2 regions of the Caballeronia sp. S22 genome follow, and region 2 is predicted to be linked to the other one. Evidence: riboswitches for the same ligand, from Rfam matches in the RefSeq annotation. Region 2 holds a riboswitch; the other holds the start of a gene.
What was found. Region 2 has a riboswitch for thiamine pyrophosphate ahead of ACEN42_RS02145 (FAD-dependent oxidoreductase). Riboswitches for the same ligand answer to the same signal wherever they lie in the genome.
Positions count from the first base shown of each region.

Region 1: it holds a riboswitch for thiamine pyrophosphate, as region 2 does, so the genes downstream of both, thiC (phosphomethylpyrimidine synthase ThiC) here and ACEN42_RS02145 (FAD-dependent oxidoreductase) in region 2, are expected to answer to the same signal.

Region 1 is NZ_OZ180035.1:2,168,982-2,172,389, forward strand. It holds gene ACEN42_RS10230 (tetratricopeptide repeat protein) at 1-30, shown strand, start outside; gene ACEN42_RS10235 (EamA family transporter) at 27-968, opposite strand; TPP riboswitch at 1,213-1,354, shown strand; gene thiC (phosphomethylpyrimidine synthase ThiC) at 1,501-3,408, shown strand, end outside.
Region 2 is NZ_OZ180035.1:447,106-450,513, forward strand. It holds gene ACEN42_RS02140 (ABC transporter ATP-binding protein/permease) at 1-727, opposite strand, end outside; TPP riboswitch at 959-1,083, shown strand; gene ACEN42_RS02145 (FAD-dependent oxidoreductase) at 1,267-2,415, shown strand; gene thiS (sulfur carrier protein ThiS) at 2,432-2,629, shown strand; gene ACEN42_RS02155 (thiazole synthase) at 2,653-3,408, shown strand, end outside.

The sequences.
Region 1 (3,408 bases), 1.5 Mb from region 2:
CGTTTCGCGTCAGTTCACCACCAGCGCTAAGCCAACCCACGCCGCCGATAATCAAACCAAAACGAAAGCCCGACCGAAAGCAAAATCACGACCGTCGCGATAACAGTCCATTGCGTGATGATTTCCCCGAGCAGCAGCGCCCCCAGCAATACCGCAACGACCGGATTCACATAAAGACAACTCGTCGCGACGATCGTGCTCGTATTCCGAATCAGAAAGTTATACGCGACATACGCCGCCATCGATCCGATCACCACGAGATAAATAAATGAAAATCCCGCACCGACGCTCATATGCGTCACCCGCTCGCCCGCCGCCAGCGCGATACCCGTCGCGATCAATCCGCCGAGCCCGATTTGCAAAGCCGTCGACATCAGCAGATCCGAAGGCTGCGGCAGACGCGTCGCCAGATGCGCGCCGCCCGCCCAGAAAATCGCGGCACACAGAATCGCCAGCGTGCCGACGGTCGAACTCGGAGAAGGATCGCCGTGATTCAAGAGCACGATGCCGATGAGACCCAGCGCCACCGCGAACCATTCGCCCCTGGCGACGCCGCGCCCGCTCAACGCGGTGAAGATCGTCGCGAAGAGCGGTACGGTGGCCACCATCACCGCGGCCGTGCCGGTTCCCACCGTGCGCATGCCGTAGGCCATCATCCCGCTCGACAAACCCTCCAGCAATGTGCCGACGATCGCCGCATTGCGCACTTCCCGCGCGCTAGGCCACACCGCCTTGCGATGCACGGCGATCACGAACAGCCCGACACCAGCGCACAGATTGCGCAAACCGCCGAGCATGAGCGGCGGAAGCGACTCGAGCGACAAATGAATCCCGAGATACGTCGAGCCCCACACGAGATAAACGACGGCCAGCGCAAGCGCGACCTGCCCTTTGAACGAGCGCGGCGCGCGAAACGGAAAACGGTCGGGGAAACTGAACGGCAGGCGCGGCGGCGGCAAAGCGGACATGCATTACTCCGCGACGGCTGCGCGCCGGATAACTGCAAAAGGAACAGGGAAATACGCTGCGGCGACTACCAGACTGAACGGCATGACGGGACGAAAGAAGTGCGATTGCGCGAGGAGAGACCGCGCGATCCTCGGGAAAACCCCGAGAGTCCGCGGCGCCCGACATTATGCAGTAAGCACGGAACGCGTTTGCACAACTTTACGAATGGTTGCCAAGACGCCACGCCGCGGTGTAACGTGTCGGCTGCTAACGCGGGGGTCCTGCGTTGCACATCGCGATCTCGATCGGTTCTATCGACGAAATCGCTTCGTGTGGCGTGGGTGAGAAATACCCTTTGAACCTGATCTGGATAATGCCAGCGCAGGGAAGCGTTCGGGTTCCATGGTTTGCAGCATCCAGCCACTTCTTCCGGACCCGTACCTTTCCATCTCGTTCCTCCCTGTTTAGCTCCTGAATCAGCCGAGCTCGACTGCGTTTGTGTGTGCGTCGTCGTGCTTCGGCAATAAACCATCCCTACAGGAGAGACAGCACATGAATGCCAACCCGAAGTTCCTGTCCGAGAATGCCGTCGTCGATGCCGCCGCCATCGCGCCACTACCGAACTCGCGCAAGGTCTACGTGACCGGCTCGACGCCCGACATCCGCGTGCCGATGCGCGAGATCACGCAATCGGACACCCCCGACGGCTTCGGGGCAGAGAAGAACCCGCCGGTGTACGTGTACGACACCTCGGGCCCGTACACCGATCCCGACGCGAACATCGACATCCGCGCGGGTCTGCCCGCCGTGCGCGCGCAATGGATCGAAGCACGAGCCGACACCGAACAGCTCGACGGACTGTCGAGCGAATTCGGCCGCGAGCGCGCCGCCGATCCTAAGACGGCCGAACTGCGCTTTCCCGACCTGCATCGCCATCCGCGCCGCGCGCTGGCCGGCAAGAACGTCTCGCAGATGCACTACGCACGGCAAGGCATCATCACGCCCGAAATGGAGTACATCGCGATCCGCGAAAACCAGCGGCGCGCGGAATATCTCGAAAGCCTGAAGCAGAGCGGTCCGAACGGCGAAAAGCTCGCCGCAATGATGGGCCGTCAGCATCCCGGACAGGCCTTTGGCGCGGCGGCGTTCGGCAAGGACGCGGCAAAGGAAATCACGCCCGAGTTCGTGCGCGAGGAAGTGGCGCGCGGCCGCGCGATCATCCCGGCGAACATCAATCACCCGGAAAGCGAGCCGATGATCATCGGCCGCAACTTCCTCGTGAAGATCAACGCGAACATCGGCAATTCGGCGGTGACCTCCTCCATCGGCGAGGAAGTCGACAAGATGACGTGGGCGATCCGCTGGGGCGGCGACACGGTCATGGATCTCTCGACGGGCAAGCACATCCACGAAACGCGCGAGTGGATCATCCGCAATTCGCCGGTGCCGATCGGCACGGTGCCGATCTATCAGGCGCTCGAAAAGGTCAACGGCAAGGCCGAGGACCTGACGTGGGAAATCTTCCGCGACACGTTGATCGAGCAGGCGGAACAGGGCGTCGATTACTTCACGATTCACGCGGGCGTGCGCCTGCAATACGTGCCGCTGACCGCCAACCGCATGACGGGCATCGTGTCGCGCGGCGGCTCGATCATGGCGAAGTGGTGCCTCGCACATCACAAGGAAAGCTTCATCTACGAGCACTTCGAAGACATCTGCGAAATCATGAAGCAATACGATGTCTCGTTCTCGCTCGGCGATGGCCTGCGCCCCGGCTCCATCTACGACGCCAACGACGAAGCGCAGCTCGGCGAACTCAAGACGCTCGGCGAACTGACGCAGATCGCGTGGAAGCATGACGTGCAGGTGATGATCGAAGGCCCCGGCCACGTGCCGATGCAGCTCATCAAGGAGAACATGGACCTGCAACTGGAATGGTGCGACGAAGCGCCGTTCTACACGCTCGGGCCGCTCACGACGGACATCGCGCCGGGATACGACCACATCACGTCGGGTATCGGTGCGGCGATGATCGGCTGGTTCGGCACCGCGATGCTCTGCTACGTCACGCCGAAGGAGCACCTCGGCCTGCCGAACAAGGACGACGTCAAGGTAGGCATCATCACCTACAAGCTGGCGGCGCACGCGGCGGATCTGGCGAAGGGTCATCCGGGCGCGCAGGTTCGCGACAACGCGCTGTCGAAAGCGCGCTTTGAGTTCCGCTGGGAGGACCAGTTCAACCTCGGCCTCGATCCCGACAAGGCGCGCGAATTCCACGACGAAACCCTGCCGAAGGATTCGGCCAAGGTCGCGCACTTCTGCTCGATGTGCGGCCCGCATTTCTGCTCGATGAAAATCACGCAGGACGTCCGCGATTTCGCCGCGAAGCAAGGCGTGAGCGAACACGAGGCGCTCGCGAAGGGCATGGAGACGAAGGCGATCGAGTTCGTCAAGAAGGGC
Region 2 (3,408 bases):
GCTCGGCGTTTTCGCGCACCCGAATCAGCCCGAAGCGAAAATCCGCTTCCACTTTCTGCTGCTGATAGTTGATCGACACGAGCGGATGCCCGACCTTCTGGATGATCAGCGAGCCGAGAATCGCATAGAGCGCGGCGGCCCACACCATGTAGCCCGGAATCGTGATCGGCGTGCCGCCGAGCGAGAACGTGAGCGCGCCGGCAATGGTCCAGAGAATCGTGATGAAGGTGACGAGCGTGACGAGCGTCGAAAGCAGGTCGAGCGACAGCGAAAGCGTGGTGGTGGCGAAGGACTGGAGGTCGTCGGAAATACGCTGGTCGGGGTTGTCGGCGAGGCGATCGCGCTCGATACGGTAGAACGCCTTGTCGCCGAGCCATTGCTCCAGAAACCGGTTGGTGAGCCATTGCCGCCAGCGGAACGCGAGCATCTGCCGCAGATAGCGCCCGTACACCGCGAGCAGGATGTACGCGAATGCGAGGCCCGTGAAGATCAGCAGAAGGTGCGGGAAGTCCTTGACGTTCTTGTTCTGCAGCGCGTTGTAGAAGTCGGCGTTCCAGCTGTTGAGCCGGACATTGATCCACACGACTGTCATGTTGATCGCGATGATCGCGACGAGCAGGCCCCACGCGAAACCGCGCTCCTCCGAGACCCAGTAGGGCTTGATGAGGCTCCAGGCCGAGACTTCGTCGGCCTTCTGCTGCGTGCTTTCGGTACGAGTGTTGGTCATGAGCTTCCTGCTGATGCGCCCCGTGGCGCCCGATTGTGACGTCCGCGGCCGGGCCGCGCGCGGCGTTTTCCGGCCCCGTAAATTGTTCCGGGATTCTCTTAACGCTCGCTTAATTTCGTGCGATCGGCCGGCGAACCATGTTCGCGGCATTGTGCCAGAGTGCCGACGCGCGCGATAAAAGGCGGGCAATCCCGGTTTGCAGCGGCTTCGCCTTTCATGTTTTAATGATCCTCGACGAAACAGGGGTGCTTCGCGTGCATCGGCGGCCGGAACGGTCGGCAGCGCGGCGAGGCTGAGAGAGACCCTTTGCACCCGATCCGGGTAATACCGGCGAGGGAAGTTTCCGGAGAACGCGCGAATCCCGCGCCATTCCTCCAGTCTCTTCCAGTATTTTTCTTCCGCCCGGCACGTTTCATCCGATGCCGAGCCGGTCTCTCCGCTGATTTCGTCCTCGTGATGTGGCGTCGCGCCAGCACGGTCGAGATCGCGTACTTCGTCTCCTCGTGCGGTGCAGCGTCACGCCCTTTGGAGACATCGAATTGAACAGGATCGAACAGGGCGCGCCGCGCCGGCAGGATTTCGCCGTCGTCGGCGGCGGGCTCGTCGGACGGCTCGTCGCCTGGCAGCTTGCGGGCGCGGGCCATGACGTCGCGCTCTACGAACGCGGCGATGCGGCGGGCACGCAATCGGCTGCGTGGGTCGCCGCCGCGATGCTCGCGCCGCTCGCGGAAGCGGCGAGCGCGGAGCCGCTCGTGGTCGGCCTCGGCGCGGCGTCGCTCGAACGCTGGCCGCGTCTCATCGAGCAATTGCCCGAGCCGGTCTTCTTTCAGCGCAACGGCACGCTCGTCGTGTGGCACGGTGCGGATCGCGCCGAGGCGCCGCTTTTCGAGCGCCGTCTGCGCGCCAATTCGCCTCCCGATCTGCTCGATGGCGGGTTCGTCAAGCTCGCGGGCGCGCAAGTCGCGCAGGCCGAACCCGCGCTCGGAACGCGCTTCGCACAGGGCTGGCTGCTGCCGAACGAAGGCCAGCTGGATAACCGCCAGGCCCTGAGCGCGCTCGCGGCCGGACTCGCTGCGCGCGGCGTGCGCACGCACTGGAACACGCCGGTCGACGCAATGCCCGACGCCCGCTGGATCATCGATTGTCGTGGTCTGGGCGGAAAGCCCGCGTGGCCCGCGCTGCGCGGCATCCGCGGCGAAGTCGCGCGCGTGCATGCGCCGGGCATCGGGCTTTCGCGGCCGGTGCGGCTGCTGCATCCGCGCTATCCGCTCTATATCGCGCCGAAGGAGAACGATCTGTACGTGATCGGCGCGACGGAAGTGGAAGGCGAAGACATGTCGCCCGTCAGCGTGCGCTCGGCGCTCGAACTGCTGAGCGCGGCTTTCGCCGTGCATCCGGGTTTCGGCGAGGCGCGCATCCTCGAACTGAATTCGCATTGCCGGCCGACCTTGCCGGATCATCGGCCGGCCATCGTCTGGGACGGGGCGCGGACCTTGCGCGTGAACGGCCTGTATCGGCACGGTTTCATGATCGCACCCGAAGTCGCGGATGCCGCGAGCCATCTGGCCGAAGCGCTCGCTTCAGGCGACGTCGCCGATGCCGACACCTTCTCCGATTTCCGCGGCGCCGCGCGCTGGCCCGAACTGCTGCACGGCGAGTTCTCGGTCGCGCCCGCGCTTTCGCATTGAGCAAGAGACAAACGAGATGAACATCCACATCAATCAGCGTGTCTTCGATTTGCCCGACACCGCCACCGTTACCGAAGCGCTCGCCGCGTTCGGCGCGAAGCCGCCGTTCGCGGTTGCGTTGAACGGCCAGTTCGTCGGGCGCGGCGAGCACGCCACGAAAACGCTCGCCGCGGGCGACAAGCTCGACGTCGTTTCGCCCGTCGCGGGCGGCTGAATTCCGAACCGAAGGATCGAATCATGACCATATCCACCGCCGACGTTCTCACGCTCTACGGCGAGACCTTTCCGAGCCGCGTGCTGCTCGGCACTTCGCGTTATCCGTCGCTGCAATCGCTGTCCGACTCCATCGACGCCGCGCGGCCTGGCATGGTCACGGTCGCGCTGCGCCGCCAGTCGGAAACGGGCGAAGCCGGCTTTTTCGATGTGCTGAAGCGCCACGGCGTCGCGCTGCTCCCCAACACGGCCGGATGTCAGAGCGTCGACGAAGTGCTGACCACCGCCCATATGGCGCGCGAAGTATTCGAAACGCCGTGGATCAAACTCGAGCTGATCGGCGACGATTACACGCTGCAGCCCGACCCGATCGGCCTCGTGGAAGCGTCCGCGAAGCTGATCCGCGAAGGCTTCAAGGTGCTGCCGTATTGCACGGAAGACCTCGTGATCGGCAGGCGCCTTCTCGATGCCGGCTGTGAAGCGCTGATGCCGTGGGGCGCGCCGATCGGCACGGGCAAAGGCGTGACCAATCCGTATGGGCTGCGTACGCTACGCGAGCGGCTGCCGGACGTGCCGCTGATCGTCGATGCCGGTCTCGGTGTGCCGTCGCACGCCTGCCAGGTGATGGAATGGGGCTTCGACGGCGTGCTGCTCAATACGGCCGTATCGCAGGCGACTTTCCCGCCGCAGATGGCGCGGGCCTTTGCGCTGGGCGTCGAGGCGGGGCGCACCGCATTTCTCGCCGGCCCGATGGCCGAACGCGACAGCGCGCAGGCGAGC